Youhaiella tibetensis: one gene and its partner. The protein of the gene in region 1 interacts with the protein of each later gene in a pairwise test. Links are inferred from orthologs where the notes say so. Each region holds a gene or a part of one and is shown in the gene's direction. Other genes may lie near its edges. The genes, in order: FNA67_RS19305 and FNA67_RS11890.

Region 1 (10,735 bases):
TCTTTCCGCCATCATGGGAGATGCGGCGGCGCACGATGGAGGTGTCCTGGTTGCCGAAATCCTGGGAGGTGTAAAGCAGCAAGAGATCCCCGTTGGGCGCTTCGAACAGCACCGGATTCTGCTCGCTGCGGGTCGGATCGTCCGAGAGCTTGACCTCCGGCGTCCAGGCATCGGCGCCCTTGGGCAGGCGCGAGAAATAGATCGAGACGTCGGGCTTGCCCTCCTCGGTGCCCGCGAACCAGACGCAGGCGAGATCGCCATTGGAGAGCGGCAGCAGGAACGAGGCATGCGTCTGCTGGGCGTGGGAAGGCAGGAAGCCCTCCTGCCGGTCGCGGTCGTCGGCCGCCGCCTTCAGGATGCCGTCGGTGTTGAGCTCGGCTGTCTCGCCCATTGTGCAGGTTCCTCCTCGGTGTCGTTGCGGCGCAAAATGGACCGAAATGCACAACTTGTAAAGTCGTTACGCAAACGACAAATGGCGGCCTAAAGCGCTATTAATGCAATTAATTCAGCCTCTTACATCGAAGTGAGCAAAAACGCGCAGCGTGAGCCTGCGACATTTTTGCCAATGAGTTGACATGTTATCAATTTCTGACAATGATCCCGGCCAGCATCGCAAGACGAGGATGCCTGGGAGGAGACCTATGTCCAAAGACCACGAAATCACTGCATTGAACCGGCGCGCCGTCCTCAAGGGCGGGCTCGGCCTATTCGTCGGCGCCAGCGTGCTCGGCATGCTCAATTCGCCCGCTTTCGCGCAGGAGCAGGTGCTCAAGATCGCCAATGGCGGCTTCGACATGGACTGGTCGCCCCTGCGTGGCGGCGGGCGCGTGCTGCGCTGGCAGTCGTTCTGGTGGGCGACCCCGATGTATTTTGACTCCGAAGGCGCGCTCCAGCCTTACGTCGTCACCAGCTGGGAGCCGAGCGCAGACATGTCCGTCTGGACGTTCAAGCTCGATCCCAACGCCAAGTTCTCGGACGGCTCCAAGATCACCGCGGCGGACCTCAAGGGTTCCTGGGAACTGGCCGCCATGCCCTCGAGCCGCCATGTGCGCATCAACCAGGTGCTGTTCGGCGTGCAGGGCTATGACGAGGTCGTGGGCGGCACCGCCAAGGAAATGCCCGGCATCGTGGCCCAGGACGAGGAAACCCTGGTCGTCGCGCTCAAGGCGCCCGATCCGATCTTCTTCATGCGCATCGCCAACGAACTGGTGCCGGTGGTCAAGCCCTCCGAGGCGCGCGACGAGAACGGGGAGGAAGTGCAGGAATGGTACGCGCCCGACATGGGCGGCGTCTCCTCGGGCCCGTTCAAGCTGGTCGAGATGAACCTCGACGACGGCTTCCTCGCCTTCGAGCCCAACGAGAACTTCTTCGGCCCCGCACCCAAGCTGACCCGCGTCGAAATCCGCTCGGTCGAAGATCCGGTGACGGCGACCACCCTGCTCCAGAAGGGCGAGTTCCAGGCCCATACCGAGCTCGTGACCTCGACCGTCATCGATGACCTCGGCCCCGAATTCTCGTCGGGCCCGTCCATCCCGACCGGCCAGCACTTCTGGTTCAACGTCAACTCCGAGCCCTTCAACGACGTCAACGTGCGCAAGGCCTTCATCATGGCCGTCGACCGCGCCGCCATGATGCAGGCCTCCTTCCCCAAGGGCCCGCACAAGCAGGCCGACCAACTCCTGGTCGCCGTGCCCGGCGTCGACCCCGCGTTCGAGCCCTATCCCTACGATCCGGCCCAGGCCAAGGAATTGCTTGCCGCGTCCAGCTATGGCGGCGCAGAGCGCCTGCCACGCATCGTCATGGTCGGCATCGGCTCGCCCGCCCAGAAGGCGGCGGCCCAGTTCATGGTCGAGCAATGGCGCCAGAACCTGGGCGTCTCGGCGGTCGAACTGCTCGAGCGCCAGGACAACTTCGCCCCGGCCGACGTCCACATCTTCCGCGACGACATCGGCACGCGCGTTCCTGACGCCACCGCGTTCCTGGCCGGTGGCATCCGCACCGGCGGCGGCATCGCGGCCGGCAAGATGAACGGCTATTCCAACCCCGAAGTGGACAGGCTGCTCGACGAAGCCACGGCCCTGCCCGTCGCCGACCCGGAACGCGACGGCAAGGCCCGCCAGGCCCAGAAGCTCTTCCGCGACGATTACGGCTATATCCCCTGGTACTACGAGACCATGTCGCGCTGGGCCCTGCCCAACGTCACCAACATGGACAAGAACCTGGATTGGCAGGTCGTCCATCCCTGGGACGTGACCATCGGTTAACGCCATGCCGGCCGCGGGAGCCTCCCGCCCGCGGCCGGTCCCCTCACTGACGTGAAGGAGGAGGCCGACAATGTTCGTCTACATCATGCGGCGCCTGCTGCTCTGGATTCCCGCCGTGATCCTCGTGCTGCTCGGCGTTTACGCCCTGGCCTTCTACGGCGCCGGCGATCCGATCAAGCTCATCTTCCTGCGACAGCCCGGCGACGTGGCGTTCGACCCCAACCGCATCGAGGCCATCCGGGAATCGGCCGGGCTCAACCGCCCGTTCATCGAGCAGTTCCTGAGCTATGTCTGGAATGTGCTCCACGGCAATTTCGGCAATTCGCTGGTCTCGGGCCGTTCGGTCTGGCGCTCGATCTCGGCCGCCGCCCCGGTCTCCATGCAGATCGGCCTCCTCGCCATCGTCATCACCGCAATCGTCGCCATCCCGCTCGGCGTGCTGGCTGCCCTGCGGCAGAACACGGCCGTCGACTACGCCATCCTCGGCGGCGCCCTCTTCCTCTGGGCCATCCCGGCCTATGTCGCCGGCCCCCTGCTCATGGTCCTGCTGCTCGTGGTCTTTCCGCAGGCCGACATTTCCTACGGCTGGGGCGGCCTCCTCGACGCGCGCATCATCCTGCCGCTCGTCGTCATCTCCTTCCAGCCCATCGCCCTCATCGTGCGCCAGACCCGCGCGGCGGTGATCGAGGTGCTCAGCGAGGATTTCGTGCGCACCGCCCGCGCCAAGGGCCTGCCGGCCCACAAGATCGTCTTCCGCCATATCCTGCGGCCCGTGCTGACCCCGGTCGTCACGCAACTGGGCCTGATCATGATCACGCTCATCAACGGCGCCGTCTTCGTCGAGCTGGTCTTCGGCCTGCCCGGGCTTGGCCGGCTCACCATCCAGTCCCTGCTCAATTCGGACTATCCCATCATCCTGGCCGTCACCCTCATCGCCTCGGTGCTGGTGATGGTCTCCAACCTGCTCGTCGATCTCGCCTATCCGCTGCTCGATCCGCGCGCCGCCGCGAGGAGGTCGTGATGACCGCTGAACCCGCCAGCCAGGCCATCGCCGCCGCCGACGAACAGCAGACGAGCCTGTGGGGCGACGCCTGGGCGCGCCTGCGCGCCAACCGGATCGCCATGGCGGGACTGGTGGTGATCGCCGTCTTCCTCTTCATGGCCATCCTGGGTCCATATCTGACGCCCTACGACTTCCTCAGCCAGAGCCTGGAAGCGCGCAACCAGGGACCCTCATTCGCCCACTGGCTGGGCACGGACGAGCTGGGCCGCGACGTCTTCAGCCGCATCATCTACGGGGCCCGCACCGCCCTCATCGTGGCGCTGGTGGTGACCGCTATCTCGGTGGCCATCGGGGCGCTGCTCGGCGCCGTCTCGGGCTATTTCGGCGGCTGGATCGACGGCTCGATCATGTGGGTGACGGACCTTTTCATGTCGGTTCCCAACCTGCTGCTGGTGATCGTGGTCAACACCTCGCTCAAGCCGCCCCTGGCCCGCTGGCTCGACGCGCTCTACGCCAGCACGCAGAACCCCTTCTTCCGCTCGACCTCGATCATCGACTTCACCCTGGTCTTTGGCTCGATCGCGCTGGTCACCTGGCCGCCCTATGCGCGCCTCGTGCGCGCCCAGGTCATGTCGATCCGCCAGCGCCCTTACGTGCTTGCCGGCCGCGCCCTCGGCCTGCCGACGGGCCGCATCCTGACCCGCTACATCATCCCCAATTCCATCGGCCCGCTGATCGTGGCCGTGAGCGCGGGGCTGGGCACCGCCATGACCATGGAGAGCGCCTTCTCGTTCCTGGGCATCGGCGTGCAGCCGCCCACCCCGAGCTGGGGCCTGATGATCTCGGACGGGCTGCGCACCTGGCAGCAATACCCCCATCTTCTCGCCGCGCCCGCCGCAACGCTCGCCCTCATCACGGTAGCCTTCAGCTTCGTGGGCGACGGCCTCAACGACGCGCTCAATCCCAAGGGAGCCAAATAATGTCCGCCGGCCTCATTTCCGCGACCAGCGATGGCGCCCCCGCTCCCCTGCCCGTCGAAGGCTGGTCGCGGCCGCTGACCGTGCTGCGTCCGCACCGCATCGAATTCGGCCCCGGCAAGGCGGCCTTTGCCGGCGAATGGGCGGCGGGCCACGGCGTCACGCGCACGCTGGTCATCTGCGACGCCTTCAACGCGGCGCGGGTGGGCCTGCTCGGCATCGAGGGCGAGGTCGTCGTCTTCAGCGAGGTCAAGCCCGAGCCCGACCTGCCCAATCTCGAAAAGCTCCTCGCAGTCGCCCGCGCCGCCGACGCCCAGATGATCGTCGGGTTCGGTGGCGGCAGCGCCATGGACATCGCCAAGCTCGCCGCCGTCATGGTCGACGACACCCGCTCCTTCCATGAGCTGGTCGGGGCCCACAAAGCCGGTCCGCGCCGTACGCGCCTGATCCAGATACCGACCACGGCCGGCACCGGCAGCGAGGCGGGAACGCGCGCGCTCGTCACCGACCCCGCCTCGGTCAGCAAGCTCGCCGTCGAATCCAACCACATGCTGGCCGACCTCGCCATCATCGACCCGGCCCTTACCATGACGGTGCCGCCCGCCGTCACCGCCGCCACCGGCATCGACGCCCTGGCCCATTGCGTGGAATCCTTCACCTCCAAGCGCGCCCACCCGATCATCGACATGTACGCGCGCGAAGGCATCGCGCTCGTGGGCAAGTACCTGGGACGCGCCGTTGCCGATGGCGGGGACGTCGAGGCCCGTTCGGGCCTGGCCCTGGCCTCGCTCTATGGCGGGTTCTGCCTGGGGCCGGTCAACACCACCGCCGGGCACGCGGTGTCCTACCCGCTCGGCACCCGCCAGAAGATCGCCCACGGGCTGGCCAATGCCGTGATCTTCCCCCACACGCTGGCCTTCAACGCCCCGCAGGCCCGGCAGAAGACCGCCGAGGTCGCCGAGCTCCTCGGGCTCGATCCGACGCGGCTCCTCGAGAGCGCCCGCGACTTCTGCGCCGGCCTGGGCGTCGAGATGCGCCTCTCCAAGCTGGGCGTGCCGGAGGGCGACCTCGCCATCATGGCCGAGGAAGCCGCCCAGATCCGGCGCCTCCTCGACTTCAACCCGCGCCCGGTGGATAAGGACGACATCCTCGCCATGTACCGCGCCGCCTATTGAGCGGCCCGGGACCGAACGGCAAAGCGCATGAAGGTCACCCCGTTCTCGAACGGCCGAACCTCCAGGCGCTCGAGGCGCGCGAGGGCTGACATTTCGGGGAACATCGGCGTGCCGCCCCCGACGAGGACGGGGATGAAGTAGATCGAGATCTCATCGATCAGCCCCTGCCGCAGGAGGCTCGCGGCCAGCGTCGGACCCGCCACCCCGATGTCGCCTGGCGCCCCCTTGAGCGCGGCGATGTCCTCGGCGGAGAGGGCATGCACGAGGCGCGTGCGGCTGGTGCCGACCTGGCGCAGCGAGCGCGACACCACGATCTTGTCGGTGCCGCGCCAGACGAGGGAGAAATCGCGTTCGGCCTGGCTCAGGCTGGCATCCTCCCAGAGCGTATCCCACACCGCCATGGTCTCGAACATGCGCCGCCCATAGATGGCGATGGCCTCGCCGGCCTGCTCGCGCTCGGCGAACCGGTGCACTTCCTCGCTGATCTGCCCCCATTCGAACCTGCCATTGACGTCGCTGATATAGCCGTCGAGCGAGGCCATCATGCCGAATTTCAGCTTGCCCATGCCTGCCGCCTCCCCTGCTGCGGGTGCCATGGCTCATATATTTGCCCAAGTTTTCCACCAAGTGCACGGGGCCCGCGCCCGGCTACACTCTTGGTTTACCTCGATCTGGCTAGCTCGGGCGTTCGATGCGCCTTCATGACGAACCGCCCCAACAGCCGAGGATGACCCCGACTATGACCCTTTCAACCCGCGTACGGCCGCTTGGCCCCGTGCTCGCAGCGACCCTGGTGGCCGCCCTACTGGGCGCGTGTTCGTTCGGTGGCGGCGGTGGCGGCGGCAGCATTGCGCCAGGCCTGGTGGCCCGCATGGATACGCCCGGCGCCACGCTCGACAAGACCGCCTCCCTGGGCATCGTCAACCAGTACCGCGCCACCGCCGGCGCCGGTCCGCTCCGGCTCGACCCGGGCCTGGATGCCACCGCCCAGGCGCTCGCCAACGAATATGCCCGCACCGGCACCGCTCCCAAGACCCCGAGCGGGGCCCGCACCATTCGCGTCAGCGCCGGCTACGCCAATTTCGCCGAAACCTTCTCGGGCTGGCGCAACAGCCCCGACGATGCCCGCGTACTTGCCGACCCCACGCTCGGCCGCGCCGGCCTGGGCGTCGCCTACGACCCCAATTCGGGTTACGGCGTCTACTGGGTGCTCGTCCTTGCCGACTGAGGCCATCGAGACGCTCGACGCCAGGGGGCTCAGATGCCCCCTGCCCGTCCTCAAGGCCGAAAAGCGCCTGGCAGAAATGGCGCCGGGCGCCGTTCTCGCGGTACTGGCGACCGACCCCGTGGCCAAGGTCGACATCCCCCTCTATTGCCTCCAGCAGGGCCACCAATGCGTCCAGTCCATGGAAGGGGACGCATTGCGCTTTCTCATCACCAAGAGCGCGTGATTTTTCGCTGCGGCGGCGGAAACCGGCGCGGCGACTTTTCCGTTTAGGAGCCGGGGGCGTTGCGACGGTCCCGCTCTCGTCGGCCCCGCAAGCGCCCTTCCTTCGAGAAAGGAGCACTTGGATGCAACAGAGAAGCAACCTTCACCGCGAAATCGACCGGCTCTTCAACGATTTTTCGCGCGGTTTCGGCGCGCCCGCCCCGCTCGCCGGGCCGGGCGAACAGTTCGGCCTCATGCCCGACATGGACGTGCACGAAGCGGACGGCCGGATCATGCTGACCATGGAACTGCCGGGCGTGGCCGAAAAGGACGTCGACATCACCTTCAACGACAACCTGCTCACCATTTCGGGCGAGAAGCGCTCCGAGACCGAAAACCGGAACGGGAACGCCTATCGCAGCGAGCGCTCGTTCGGCTCTTTCTCACGCTCCATGAGCCTGCCCTTCCGAATCGAGCCGGACAAGGTCGAAGCGCGTTTCGAGAACGGACTGCTCAAGGTCACGGTGCCGCGTCCGGCCGATGCCGGTCCCCAGACCAAGCGCATCGAGATCAGGCACTGACCCGCTAGGGCCGCGGCCGCGGACGGGGCACGATGGCCCCCAGGTTTGCCGCGGGCTGGGCGGCGATATCGGCAACCGGGGAGAGTCCCTGGACACCCGCATAGCCCGGACGCGGGCGCGGCAGCGGCACATCGCGGAGCTGGCCGAGATCGGTGGCCGAATAGATCCGCCCCTCGATCTCGTCGGTGAGGTAGCTCGGCTTGCCCTTGAGCCCGAGCGGATAGGCCGCCTCGCGTTCGGCGACATAGGCCTTGGCCTGCTTGCCGCAGAGCAGCGAGCGCATGTCGGCCGGCGCGCCGGCGACATTGGCCACCTGCAGGATCGACTTGCCGGTGCCCGGCAGCGCGCCGGAAAAACCGCGCAGGAAAAGTTCGGCCGTCATCTCGCCGCGCTCGCGCGCCGACGATCCGCCCAGGACCACGGCCATGAGCGAGCGCCCGTTGCGCTCGGCAGTGGCCACGATGTTGAGCCCGGAAGCGCAGACGAACCCGGTCTTCATGCCGGTGGTGCCGGCGAAATGGGTGAGCAGGTCGTTGTTGGTTTCAAGGTTCGCCTTGCCGAGCTTGACCGCTTCGGTGGCGAAGATGGGCAGGTATTGCGGGTAGAGCTGGCGAATATAGAGCGCGAGCACGGCCAGATCGCGCGCCGAGGTCACCTGCGCCTCCTGGTGGAGGCCGTTGGCATTGACATAGTGGGTATTGGTCAGCCCCAGTTTGATGGCGGTGGCGTTCATTTCGTCCACGAACGTCTTCTCGCTGCCCCCCACCGTCTCGGCGATGGCGACGGCCACGTCATTGGCGGACTTGACCAGCATCACGTAGAGCGCGTCCTGCATGGAGAGCGCCGAGCCGACCTTGAGGCCGGACTTGCTCGGCGCCTGGTTCCAGGCGTGCTGGGAAATGGTCACCGGCGTATCGAGCGCGACGCGTCCCTCGGCAATTGCCTGGAAGGCGACGAAGGCGGTCATCAGCTTGGTGAGCGATGCAGGGTGCCAGGGAGCGCCGGCATCCTCCTCATAGAGCACCGCCCCGGTATCGGTATCGAGGAGGAGCATCGGATTGGCCCAGGCCGGCGACGCCAGGGCCAGGACAGCGAGAGCAAAAGCCAGAACAAGGCGGCGAAGGAGGAGCACGCGATTCCCGAGCGGTAATGGAAAACCCGGGCGCACTCTTATCAGCCGGGCCGCCCCCGCTCAACCTTGGGCGCCCCGATCTGGCGCGGTTGTGAACGCCTCTCAGGTGAGATCGGGCAGGGACGAATTGCGCTTCCAGCGGTGGAAAAGCGTGCGGCGCGGCTCGGGCAGGCGCGCCTCGAGCACCTCGATCCCGGTCATCCGATCAATGCGGAAGTTGCGGTAATCATTGCGCAAAGTGCACCAGGCGAGGAGGATCTGGCGCCCTTCGTAATAGCCCAGCGCCAGCGGATAGATGACCCGCTGCGTGCGCTCACCTTCCGGGGCCGCATAGGCGATCTCCACCTGGCACTCCTCGCGGATGGCGCGGCGCAGGTCGGCGAGTCGCGTATCGCCTGGCGCCTTCTGGTGCGGCATGGCGAAAAGCCCGATCGATTCCATCTCACCGCGCCGCTCCCCCGGCAGCACCGCGGCGATCTTGGACGTGGCGTCGCGAGCCGCCACCGACATCTCTGCATCCGGGCCGTAGACGATCAGGCGCAGCCCGAGCACCAGCGCCTCGATCTCGGCCTCGTTGAACATCAGGGGCGGCAGCCAGTAATCGGCCTTGAGCTGGAAGCCCAGCCCCGCCTCGCCATCGATGGCCGCGCCCATGCCCTTGAGCGTCTCGATATCGCGATAGAGCGAGCGCAGGGACACGCCCATCTCGTCGGCCAGCACCTGACCGCTCACCGGCCGGCGGCGACGGCGCAGGGACTGCATCAGGGCAAGAAGGCGTTCACTGCGCTTGGCCATGCAAGTTCCGCTGCTGACAAAATCTGGTCGCGCCCCGCCCTAGCCTCTCCCCGACACAACAAAGGAGCGAACACATGACCATCATCGCCACTCTCCTCACCGAAGGTTTCGCCGATTGGGAGACGGCCATGCTCAACGCGGCGGCCAGAGGCTTTTACGGGGTGGAAACACGCTTTGCCAGCCCGGGCGGGCACGCCGTCACCTCCATGGGCGGGCTCAAGGTGCAACCCGAGATGACCTTCGAAACGCTGGACCTGGAAGCGATCGACGCGCTGGTGATCTCGGGCGGCTTGATCTGGAAGACCCCCGACGCCCCCGATATCGGCCAGGCGGTCCGCCAGGCCCACGCCCGGGGCAAGGTGGTCGCCGCCATCTGCGACGGCACGCTGGCACTGGCACGGACGGGACTGCTCGACACGGTGGCCCATACCAGCAACGGCGCGGGCTATCTCGATGAAAGCGGCTATGGCGGCGCCGCGCTCTATCGCGACGTGCCCGGCGCCGTGCGCGACCAGCGGGTCGTGACGGCCCCCGCCACCGCGCCGGCCACCTTCATGGCGGCGGTGCTCGCCGAGCTGGGCCGGGCCGACGACCAGCTTGCCTATTATGTCGGCCTCTATGGCGCCGAACACGGGGCCGGCGTCAAACCGGCAGCATGAGCGTCGTCGCGCGGCCGACCGACGCGGAGAACGCGATGTCGGCCGCCGACCGGCCAAGGTGAAGGGTAAAGGTGCCCGCCTCGACCAGCCAGTGGCGGGCCTCCGGGCGATAGAAGGCGAAATCGCGATCCTTGAGGTCGAACACGATGCGCCGGGTCTCGCCGGGCTCGAGCGCCACCTTGGCGAAGGCCTTGAGCTCCTTGGCGGGACGCTCGAGCGAGGCCTCGTCGTCTCCCACATAGAGCTGGACGACGTCACTGCCGGCGCGCTCGCCGGTATTGGTGAGCCAGACGCTCACCCGCACGCTGGCATCGGCCTCGAAGCCGGAGGCATCCACCTCCGGTTCGGAGAGCGCGAAACGCGAATAGGAAAGGCCGAAGCCGAACGGAAAGAGCGGTGCGATGCCGGTCTTCTCATAGTGCCGGTAGCCGACGAACAACCCTTCTTCGTAGCGCACCTTGCCATTGAGGCCCGGATAGACCTCGGGGTCCTGGCTGCGGGTCGGGTTGTCGCCCCATTGCACCGGAAAGCTCTGCGGCAGCCGCCCGCCCGGTTCCGCCGTGCCCAGCAAAACGTCGGCAATGGCGTTGCCGGCCTCCTGGCCGGGATACCAGGCCTCGATGACGCCGGCGACCTTGTCGAGCCATGGCATCTCGACCGGCCCGCCGGTCTGGAGCACCACCACGGTCCGCGGATTGGCCGCGGCGACGGCGGCGACGA
Region 2 (10,848 bases), 1.5 Mb from region 1 along the record:
TCGAGCGGGCTCGACGTGCGCGGCGACATCCCGGCGTCCGTCCAGGGCGGCCTGCGCTCGGACAACGACTGGCTGATCTATAACCTGGAGGCGGCCGAGGCGAGCCTGCGCGACGTGGTCAAGCAGGCCGATGACGGGGTGTTCTCGCGCCTTATCATCAAGGACGGCGTTCTGGATATGAACGATTCCGTCTACGGCCTCTATCGTCAGTTCAAGGACATCACGCTCGATGTCGCCCCCAAGGCGAACGGGCGCGAGACGGTCGGCAATTTCTCGGCGTCGCTGGGCGGGCGCAAGATGGCGGGCAGCATCTCGCGCGTCCTCAACGAGGACGGCACCTCACAGATCAATGCCGATATCGCCAATATCGACTTCGCCTCGATCATGCCGTTCATCGACGATCCGGCGAGCGTGATGGCCATCCGCGGCGCCGGGGCGCTCTCGATCAACGTCAATTTCGACGAGGCCACCGGCAAGGTCCTGGGCGGCAAGTTCCATATCGACATGACCGGCACGGACCTGCGAGTGGGCAAGGACTACTTCCCCATCGCCAGCTCCATCATGGAGGTCACCTGGACGCCCGAGACCGGCGCCTTCGAGCTGGCGGACTCTGAACTGCGCGTCGGGCAGAGCTCTGCCCACATCGCGGGGCTCTTCAAGCTGGGGCTGGACGACACCTACGGGCCGACCGTGGGGATTTCCATCACGGCCCATGACGTCAGCCTGCATCCGGACGACATGGATGCGGCCGCCGTGCCGCTGGACGAAGTCTCGTTCACGGGCTGGTCGGCTCCGCTCTATGGCGCGCTGGGCATCGACCAGCTCGCGGCCAAGAAGGGCGACGGGCGCGTGGCGGTCAAGGGACGGCTCGACATGCTCCAGGCCGGCATCGGGCTCGATATCACGCTGGCGGGCGAGAAGATGTCCGCCGACGACGCCAAGCGCCTCTGGCCTTATTTCCTGGCCGAGGACTCGCGCGACTGGTTCGTCAAGAATGTCGCCGACGGAGAGGTCGCCAGCGCCAACATGCGCTTCAACTTCCCGGTGGGAACGCTGGCGGTCGCAGGCGAGGAAAAGCCGATCCCGCAGGGCGCCATGTCCATCGACATGGTCGGCGAGGGCGTGGTGGTGCGCGCCACCGAGACCATGCAGCCGGTGGCCATCGACGGGAACACCCGCCTCAACGTGCGCGACAATGACGTCACCATCTCCGCCGACGGCGGCAAGATCCCAACGGCGGGCGGCGACATCACCGTTTCCAATGCCGCTCTCGTCATCGACAGCAGCGTGCCAAAGGTCCGCACGCTCGAAATATCGGGCGACGTGCAGGGCGAGATCAAGGCGCTCCTGGCGCTGGCCAAGGACCAGCAGCCGGAGGCTGTGGCGGGCGCCAACCTGCCGATCAAGCTCGATGCCCTGGGCGGCCACGTCTCCATCGATGTGGTGGCCACCGTGCAGGTGGGGGAAACGAACGCCATCAACCAGATCGACTACGTGCTCAACGGCGCGGTCCGCAATTTCGTGAGCACCGAGCCGATCCAGGACCGGTCCATCAAGAACGGGCAACTGGCCTTCAGCGCCACGCAGGCGGGCTATCACGTCACCGGGTCGGCCGATATCGACGGCATGACGGCCGATCTTTCGGTCGAGGGCACGCCCACCAGCGACCCGGTCTTCCAGCTGGGCTCGACCCTCGATGTCAAGGAACTGGCCAGTATGGGCTTTGATGCCTCCCAGTTCCTTTCCGGGCAGGTGCGCTTCGTGGCCTCGCCGCTGAGCGATGGCTCGATCGCCATGGGCGTCGATCTCGAAAACGCCGCGCTCGATATCGCCGATCTCGGCATCCGCAAGGCCAAGGGCGTCAAGGGCGTGCTCAAGGCTACGGTGCGCCAGGATGGCAAGCTGACCGAGCTCAACGACGTGTCCCTGGTCTTCGGCGACGTCAACCTCATGGGCAACCTGGTGTTCGATGGCGAAAAGAAGCAGCTCTCTTCGGCCAAGTTCGATACCTTTGCCCTCAGTCCGGGCGATAGCGCCCAGGTGGCGCTCGCGCCCATCGATGGCGGCTACTCGGTCTCGATCAAAGGCGATCAGCTCGATCTCAAGCCCATGCTGCAGCGCTTCTTCGGCCTGGGCGAGGGTTCGCTGGGCAGTGTGGCCTCAACCAGCTTCAACCAGACCATTGCGCTCGACGTGAGCCTCAAGCGGGCCGTGGGCTTCTATCTCACCACCGCCTATAACCTCGAGCTCAGCCTCAAGCTGCGCGGCAGCGACCTGCAGCGGGTGAGCATGCAGGCGCAGCTGGGCGACGACAACGCCATTTCGGTCACCACCAATCCGACGCCGGACGGCAACTCGATCTCGGTGGCGTTCAACGACTTCGGCACGCTGCTGCGCCTCATCGGTGTCTACCCGCGCGTCGAGGGCGGCGAAGGCAGCCTGGTGCTGGCGACCAACAGCAAGGAAAAGGTCGGTAACGGCCAGGTGCGGTTGCGCAACTTCTCGCTGATCGACGAGGACAAGGTGGCCGAGGTCCTGGGCAACCACCAGGGTTCGCGCCAGTTGATCGCCAAGCAAAACAAGCTGGCTTTCCGCAGCGCCGAACTCAATTTCATCCGCCGTTCGGATCGCATCGAGGTGACCGACGCCATGCTGGCGGGCGATGCGGTCGGCGGCACGCTCAAGGGCTTCATCTATACCGACAAGCGCCAGTACGATCTGGCCGGCACCTACGTGCCGCTCTTCGGGCTCAACAGCGCCTTTGCCAAGGTGCCGCTCTTCGGCCCGCTCCTGGCGGGCCCGGACGGGGCGGGCATGTTCGGGGTCACCTTCGCCATTCGCGGCGCTCTGGAGAACCCGGACTTCAAGATCAATCCGGCCTCGCTGCTTGCCGTCGGCGCCTTCCGCTCGCTCTTCGAATTCCGCGCCAAGGAACTGCCGCGGGAATAGAAAAAGGCCCGGTCGCTGGACCGGGCCTTCCTCAATTCATGTGATCGGGATCAGACCGGTCTGATCAGCGCGTGGCGCTTCTTGCCGACCGAGAGCTTGATGACGCCTTCGGGCAGGACCTTGTTCTCGCCCAGGGTGGCGCGCTCGTCCTCGACCAGCTCGTCGTTGACGCGCACGGCGCCCGAGGTGATGTGGCGGCGCGCTTCCCCGTTCGAGGCGGCCAGGCCTGCCGCCACCAGCGCCGCCTGGATGCCCAGTCCGGCATTGAGCTCGCCGCGCGCGACTTCGGCGGTCGGCAGCGACAGGTCGATGGCGCCCGCCTCGAAGGTAGCGCGGGCCGTCTCAGCGGCCTCGTCGGCTGCCGCGCGGCCATGGACGATGGCGGTGGTTTCCGTTGCCAGCACCTTCTTGGCTTCGTTGATCTCGTTGCCGCCCAGTGCCTCGAGCCTGGCGATCTCGCTCAGCGGCAGGCGGGTGAAGATCTTGAGGAAGCGGCCGACATCGGCGTCTTCGGTGTTGCGGAAGTACTGCCAGAAGTCATAGGGCGAGAAGTTCTCGGGGTTGAGCCAGACGGCGCCCGAGGCGGACTTGCCCATCTTTTCGCCCGAGGACTTGGTGAGGAGCGGCGTGGTCAGCGCGTAGAGCTGAGGGCCGCCCATGCGGTGGCTCAGGTCCACGCCGTTGATGATGTTGCCCCACTGGTCCGAGCCGCCCATCTGCAGCACCGTGCCGTAGCGGCGGTTGAGCTCGGTGAAGTCGTAGCCCTGCATGATCATGTAGTTGAACTCGAGGAAGCTCAACGACTGCTCGCGGTCGAGGCGCAGCTTGACGCTGTCGAAGCTGAGCATGCGGTTGACCGAGAAGTGCCGGCCAACGTCGCGCAGGAACTCGACATAGTTGAGCTTGAGGAGCCAGTCGGCGTTGTTGACCATGATGGCGTCGTTCGGCCCGTCGCCGAACGTCATGATCTTGGCGAAGATCTTCTTGATGCCGGCGATGTTCTCTTCGATCTGTTCGACCGTGAGGAGCTTGCGCTGGTCGTCGCGGAAGGACGGGTCGCCCACCATCGAGGTGCCGCCGCCCATCAGGGCGATCGGGCGGTGCCCGGTCGCCTGCATCCAGTAGAGCATGGTGGCGGTGATGAGATTGCCGATATGCAGGCTCGTCGCCGTGGCGTCATAGCCGACATAGCCCGTGATCGGCCCCTTGAGGGCCAGCGCATCCAGACCTTCCGGATCGGAAATCTGGTGGATGAAACCGCGCTCGTCGAGGACGTTCAGGAAGTCGGACTTGAAGGCCATGGTTCAGGCTCTGATGGTTCTGGTGGTCTAGGGGGAGAGGAAGGGCCTTAGCGGCCCTTGCCGGCGGCGATCTCGGCGCGGCGGCGGTCGAGATACTCGGCCGAACGTTCGGTCAGCTCGTCGATCTTGCCTTCGAAGAAATGGTTGGCGCCTTCCACGATCTGCTGCTCGATGGTGATGCCCTTCTGCGTCTTGAGCTTGTCCACCAGCTTCTGGACCGACTGGGGCGGAGCCACGCGGTCCTTGTCGCCATGGATGATGAGGCCCGAAGACGGGCAGGGGGCCAGGAACGAGAAGTCGTAGAGGTTTTCCGGCGGCGCCACCGAGATGAAGCCTTCCACTTCCGGACGGCGCATCAGCAGCTGCATGCCGATCCAGGCGCCGAACGAGAAGCCGGCGATCCAGCAGCCGCGGCTTTCGCGGTTGAGGGTCTGGAGCCAGTCGAGGGCGGCGGCGGCATCGGAAAGTTCGCCGATGCCGTGGTCGAAGACGCCCTGCGAGCGGCCGACGCCGCGCGAGTTGAAGCGCAGGACCGAGAAGCCGCGCTGGGCGAACATGTAGAAGAGGTTGTAGACGATCTGGTTGTTCATCGTGCCCCCGAATTCGGGGTGCGGATGCAGCACGATGGCGATAGGCGCGTTCGGTTCCTTACCTGGCTGGTAGCGGCCCTCGATGCGTCCTTCCGGACCGTTGAAAATCACTTCTGGCATGTGTTCGTTTCCCGTGAGCTTATGTGGCCCGGTTTGTGCGGAATTCTCCACGACAGGTCCGGCTGCGCGGCTTGACGAAAGCGCAGGCGCTGCCTAAAACATGCGTGAAAAAACCAGTTTAGAATTGTTCGAAACTCGGTTTCGCCCTTAATATAGGGCACGCGAGCGCTCCTTGTAGAGAAAGTGAGCGTCCGATTTCAAGAATTGTTTCGGCTAGGAGCGGGCGCACGGGCGCCACATGTGGCTTTGATGACGCGATCGGCGATCTACCTCGACCACAATGCCTCCGCTCCGCTGCTGCCGGAGGCGCGGGCGGCGATGCTTGCTGCGCTCGATCTGGTCGGCAATCCTTCCTCCGTTCACGGCCACGGCCGGGCGTTGCGCAACCTCATCGAAACCGGCCGGGATCAGGTCGCCAGGCTAGCCGGAGCCGAGCGCAAGCAGGTCGTCTTTACTGGTTCCGCGACCGAGGCCATCACCCAGGCCATCGTCGGCGGAGCCAAAGCCCTCAAGGTCGAGCGGATCGTCATCAGTGCGGGTGAGCATGCCGCTGTCGGCAAGGCCGCCGAAGCGACCGGATTGCCGGTAGTGGTGGTCGGGCTCGATGCCGATGGCGTTATCCGCACCGATGAGATCGCGGTTGCCTTGCAGCAGGATGGCATCGCGCTGGTGGCCGTCCATGCGGTCAACAACGAGACCGGTGTCGTTCAGCCGCTCGCAAAGATCGAAGCGCTGGTGGGCCCGACGCCGCATTATCTCTTCATTGATGCTGTACAGGCTCTCGGAAAGCTCGATCTCGATTTTGCCGCGCGCCCGGCCGACATGATGGCGCTGAGCGCCCACAAGATCGGCGGTCCGGTCGGAATCGGCGCGCTGCTGGTCAAGAGCCATGCCGATACCGTGCGGCTCATTCCGGGCGGCGGGCAGGAGCAGGGGCGGCGCGGCGGCACGGAATCGGCTAGCCTGGTTGCCGGGTTCGGCGCGGCAGCCGAAGCCTTTGCCCAACACTACGATGCCGCGCTGGTTGCAAAGCTGACATTCGAACTCATGTATAGACTGCGTGAGCTGAATGGTGATCTTGTCGTATTCGGCGAAAAAGCTCAGCGAGTGGGTAACGTCGTCGATTTTGCGGTGCCCGGCCTCAAGAACGCCGTGGCGATGATGGGTCTGGACCTGATGGGGATTTCCGTCTCCTCGGGCTCTGCCTGTTCGTCCGGCAAGGTCGGGCCGAGCCACGTGCTGGCGGCGATGGGTGTTGCCCCCGAACTTTCAGACTGCGCGCTGCGCGCCAGCCTGGGATGGAATTCCACCGAAGAGGACGTCTCGGCGTTTCTCTCGGGATTTGAACAGGTCCTGGACCGGCACCGGCGCCGGCAGGGACAGGCGGCGTAGCGGCCGCCAGGTAGGAGAAGAACAATGGCTGCGTTCGATATTCCGACGCTCAAGGAAAACATCGACCACGATACGGTCGAGAAGGTCCTGGCTCTCGACGTCGACAAGTACAAGTACGGCTTCGAGACCGAGATCGAGACCGATCTGGCGCCCAAGGGGCTCAACGAAGACATCGTTCGCCTGATCTCGGCCAAGAAGAACGAGCCGGAATGGATGCTGGAGTGGCGCCTGGATGCCTATCGGCGCTGGCTGACCATGGCCGAGCCGAACTGGGCCAAGGTTCACTATCCCAAGATCGACTTCCAGGAGATCCACTACTACGCCGCTCCCAAGAGCACGACGGGCCCCAAGAGCCTGGCGGAAGTCGATCCCGAATTGCTGCGCACCTATGAAAAGCTCGGTATCCCGCTCAAGGAGCAGGCGATCCTGGCTGGCGTCGAGGGTGCGGCCGAGACCCCGTTCGGCTCGAACGTGGCAGTCGATGCGGTGTTCGACTCGGTTTCCGTGGTCACCACGTTCCGCGAGGAACTGGCCAAGCACGGCATCATCTTTTGCTCGATCTCCGAGGCGGTTCGCGAATATCCCGATCTCGTCAAGCAGTACCTCGGCTCGGTCGTGCCGGTGACCGACAACTATTACGCCACGCTCAATTCGGCGGTCTTCACGGACGGATCGTTCGTCTACATCCCCAAGGGCGTTCGCTGCCCGATGGAGCTGTCGACCTATTTCCGCATCAACGAGAAGAAGACCGGCCAGTTCGAGCGCACGCTGATCATCGCCGACGAAGGCTCCTATGTGAGCTATCTCGAGGGCTGCACGGCGCCCTCGCGCGACGAAAATCAGCTCCATGCCGCCGTGGTCGAGCTCGTTGCCCTCACCGATGCCGAGATCAAGTATTCGACGGTCCAGAACTGGTATCCGGGCGACAAGGACGGCAAGGGCGGTATCTATAACTTCGTCACCAAGCGCGGCGATTGCCGTGGCGACCGTTCCAAGATTTCCTGGACGCAGGTGGAGACCGGCTCGGCCATCACCTGGAAGTATCCGAGCTGTATCCTGCGCGGCGACGGTTCGAGCGGCGAGTTTTACTCGATCGCCATTTCCAACGGCTACCAGCAGGTCGACAGCGGCACCAAGATGCTGCACCTGGGCAAGAACACCACGAGCCGGATCATTTCCAAGGGCATCGCGGCGGGCTTCTCGGACAACACCTATCGCGGCCAGGTCTCGGCGCATGCCAAGGCCAAGAACGCCCGCAACTTCACGCAGTGCGACAGCCTGCTGATCGGTGACCGGTGCGGCGCGCATACCGTGCCCTATATCGAGAGCAAGAACGCTTCCACGGTCTTCGAGCACGAGGCAACCACCTCGAAAATCTCGGACGACCAGATGTTCTACTGCCTGCAGCGCGGGCTTTCGGAAGAAGAAGCGGTGGCGCTGATCGTCAACGGCTTCGTGCGCGACGTGCTTCAGCACCTGCCGATGGAATTCATGGTCGAGACGCAAAAGCTCATTTCGATCAGCCTCGAAGGCAGCGTGGGATGATGAGCAATCCCGCCCGCCCGATTGCCTCCATTGGCGACCTGGCCCTGGAGGCCTTTGAAGAAGGAAGCCTCTACAGGGGGAGTGACGCGTCGTTCGCGTCGCTTCTCGGGCTCAGCGGCCTCGGCATTCGATACAACGAAGTGCCGGCCGGCATGTCGTCTTGTCCGTTTCACAATCATCACGTGGAAGAGGAAATGTTCATCATCCTTGAGGGTGAAGGGACATATCGGTTCGGACCGGCAAGCTACGCATTCAAGGCGGGCGACGTGCTCGGCGCGCCGGCCGGTGGGCGTGAAACTGCCCACCAGATCATCAATACAGGCAGCAACGCGTTGCGATACCTGGGTGTATCAACGGTCGCTGCCACGGAAGTCTGTGAATATCCGGATTCCGGCAAGTTCCTGGTCAGCAGTCGTGCTGGCACGGAGCGGTTACGCCACATCGGGCGCGCCGGCGAACACAATCTTGACTACTGGGACGGCGAGCCTGGCGCCTGAGGCGCCGATCGCAGCGACTACCATTGGAGACCGAAATGACCACCCCGATGCTTGAAATCCGCGATCTGCATGTTCGCATCGAAGAGCGCGAAATCCTCAAGGGCGTGAACCTGGTGCTGCCCAAGGGCGAAGTGCATGCCATCATGGGCCGGAATGGCTCGGGCAAGTCGACGCTTTCGTACGTGCTGGCCGGCAAGGAAGACTACGAAGTCACGAGCGGCGAAATCCTGCTCGATGGCGAGAACATCCTCGAGATGGAGCCCGACGAGCGCGCTGCCGCCGGCATTTTCCTGGCGTTCCAGTACCCGATCGAAATTCCGGGCGTCGCCACCATGACCTTCCTAAAGGCTGCTATGAACGCGCAGCGCAAGGCGCGCGACGAAGGCGAGCTTTCGACGCCCGAGTTCATGAAGGCCGTCAAGGAAGCCGGCAGCCGCCTCCATATCGACAGCGACATGCTCAAGCGTGCGCTCAATGTCGGTTTCTCGGGCGGCGAGAAGAAGCGCGCCGAAATTCTGCAGATGGCGCTGCTCCAGCCCAAGATGTGCATCCTCGACGAGACCGATTCCGGGCTCGACATCGATGCGCTCAAGGTGGTTTCGGAAGGCGTCAACGCGCTGCGTTCGCCCGAGCGGTCCATGCTCGTCATCACGCACTACCAGCGCCTGCTCAACCACATTGTTCCCGATGTCGTGCACGTCTTCTCGGACGGCAAGATCGTCGAGAGCGGCGGCAAGGAACTGGCGCTCGAGCTCGAAGCCAAGGGCTATGCCGATTTCGACGAAGACGCGGCGGCTTGAACCAGATGAATGTAGCTTTCCCCGTCCGGCTCGGGCCGGCTGAAAACACACTGATCGAGCAGCTCAACGCTGCCGGCGCCGCTGACCAGGCCGAGCGCCTGGCCGGTGCAGGCCTGCCGACGCGCCGCGTCGAGACCTATCACTATACCGACCTCAAGACCCTGCTGCGCAGCGTTCCGCCGCTGGCCGGGGCCGCGACTTCCGCCAGCGCTCCGGCGCTCGAAGTTCCCGGCGCCTTCCAGCTCATGATCGCGAACGGCCAGGTGCAGGCGCACGGCACGGCTCCAGCCGGCGTCATCGTCGGCAAGGCCGAGGGCTCGGCGCTCACCACCCGTGACGACGTGATCGTGCGGCTCAACACCGCGCTCGCCAAGGAAAGCCTGGTGCTCAACCTCGACGGCTCGGTCGATCCGGTCATCCAGATCGATCGCCGCACCGAGGGTGCCGCTGCGCATGCTTCCAGCTCCGCTCGCATCTTCGTGGCCGACAACGGCTCGGCGACCATCATCGAGACCTATTCGGGCAGCCAGGAAGCGCATCTCGCCAACCACGCGACCTATCTCGATGTCGGCGCGAACGCCAACGTGACCCACATCACGGTGGATCTATCGGCCAAGGCTTCGACCCACTTTGCCACCGTCGAGTACCAGATCGGCGAAAACGCCAAGCTGCGCTCGCTGGTGATCCATGCCGGCGCCGCGCTCGAGCGTACCCAGATCTTCTCGCGCTTCGCGGGCGAGGGGGCTTATGCCGATTTCACCGGGCTCAATCTCGTCAATGATGGGCAGCACGGGGACATCACGCTCAACGTCAACCACGAAGTGCCCAATACGGCCAGCAAGGAACTCTACAAGCAGATCGCCCGCGGGCGTTCGCGCGCCGTGTTCCAGGGCAAGATCGTGGTGGAGCGGGATTCCCAGAAGACCGATTCCAAGATGATGATGCAGGGCCTGATGCTCTCGGACGAAGCCGAGATCCTCTCCAAGCCCGAGCTCGAAATCTATGCGGACGACGTGGTCTGCGGGCACGGCTCGACCTGCGGCAAGCTTGACGAGGACTGGCTGTTCTACCTCGTCAGCCGCGGTATCCCCAAGGAAGAGGCCGAGACCATGCTGGTCCGCGGCTTCCTCGAGGAACTGCTCGATCCGATCGAGGACGAGGCTCTCAACGAGGCGCTCAAGGCGATCGTGGATAGCTGGCTGCTGGGCAAATGAGCTTCGACCTCGCAAAGGTCCGAGCGGATTTTCCGATCCTTTCGGAGAAGATCCACGGGCAAAGGCTGGTTTATCTCGATAGCGGTGCATCGGCGCAGAAGCCGGTGCAGGTGCTGGACCGGATGGACTATGCCCATCGGCACGAATACGCCAACGTCCATCGCGGGCTGCACACGCTCGCGAACCGGGCCACCGAGGCCTATGAGGGCGGCCGCGAGGCTGCCCGGCGCCTGCTGAACGCGAAAAAGGTCGAAGAGATCATCTTCACCAAGTCCGCGACCGAAGCGATCAATCTCGTCGCGTCGTCCTTCGCGGGCCCGCGCATTTCCGAGGGTGACGAGATCGTCGTCACCATCATGGAGCACCATTCCAACATCGTGCCCTGGCATTTCCATCGGGAGCGCAAGGGCGCGGTGCTCAAGTTCGTCGATGTCCGCGAC

Evidence for each region.
Region 2: the proteins of FNA67_RS19305 (region 1) and FNA67_RS11890 interact in binary tests that used the Escherichia coli proteins (3 or more experiments, as listed by UniProt). The link is inferred for Youhaiella tibetensis from one-to-one orthologs.

Annotation. Positions count from the first base shown.
Region 1 is NZ_CP041690.1:3,942,771-3,953,505, forward strand. The notes cover bases 5,419-8,253. They hold FNA67_RS19305 (sulfurtransferase TusA family protein), read left to right. Parts: upstream 5,419-6,636; coding sequence 6,637-6,870; downstream 6,871-8,253. Other genes in these bases: FNA67_RS19290 (iron-containing alcohol dehydrogenase), read left to right, coding at 5,419-5,419; FNA67_RS19295 (dihydrofolate reductase family protein), read right to left, coding at 5,419-5,985; FNA67_RS19300 (CAP domain-containing protein), read left to right, coding at 6,159-6,647; FNA67_RS19310 (Hsp20/alpha crystallin family protein), read left to right, coding at 6,992-7,429; FNA67_RS19315 (D-alanyl-D-alanine carboxypeptidase family protein), read right to left, coding at 7,434-8,253. Outside these bases: FNA67_RS19270 (sialidase family protein), read right to left, coding at 1-391; FNA67_RS19275 (ABC transporter substrate-binding protein), read left to right, coding at 642-2,264; FNA67_RS19280 (ABC transporter permease), read left to right, coding at 2,335-3,285; FNA67_RS19285 (ABC transporter permease), read left to right, coding at 3,285-4,247; more of FNA67_RS19290, read left to right, coding at 4,247-5,418; more of FNA67_RS19295, read right to left, coding at 5,413-5,418; more of FNA67_RS19315, read right to left, coding at 8,254-8,561; FNA67_RS19320 (helix-turn-helix transcriptional regulator), read right to left, coding at 8,664-9,356; FNA67_RS19325 (DJ-1/PfpI family protein), read left to right, coding at 9,431-10,015; FNA67_RS19330 (beta-glucosidase H), read right to left, coding at 9,999-10,735. UniProt on the Escherichia coli protein: Sulfur carrier protein involved in sulfur trafficking in the cell. Part of a sulfur-relay system required for 2-thiolation during synthesis of 2-thiouridine of the modified wobble base 5-methylaminomethyl-2-thiouridine (mnm(5)s(2)U) in tRNA.
Region 2 is NZ_CP041690.1:2,455,506-2,466,353, reverse strand. Bases 4,333-7,280 are described here. They hold FNA67_RS11890 (cysteine desulfurase family protein), read left to right. Parts: upstream 4,333-5,209; coding sequence 5,210-6,352; downstream 6,353-7,280. Other genes in these bases: sufB (Fe-S cluster assembly protein SufB), read left to right, coding at 6,377-7,280; FNA67_RS11895 (alpha/beta hydrolase), read right to left, coding at 4,333-4,960. In the rest of the region: FNA67_RS11905 (DUF3971 domain-containing protein), read left to right, coding at 1-2,949; tyrS (tyrosine--tRNA ligase), read right to left, coding at 3,000-4,250; more of FNA67_RS11895, read right to left, coding at 4,298-4,332; more of sufB, read left to right, coding at 7,281-7,897; FNA67_RS11880 (cupin domain-containing protein), read left to right, coding at 7,897-8,394; Fe-S cluster assembly ATPase SufC, read left to right, coding at 8,442-9,194; Fe-S cluster assembly protein SufD, read left to right, coding at 9,200-10,408; FNA67_RS11865 (cysteine desulfurase), read left to right, coding at 10,405-10,848. UniProt on the Escherichia coli protein: Master enzyme that delivers sulfur to a number of partners involved in Fe-S cluster assembly, tRNA modification or cofactor biosynthesis. Catalyzes the removal of elemental sulfur from cysteine to produce alanine.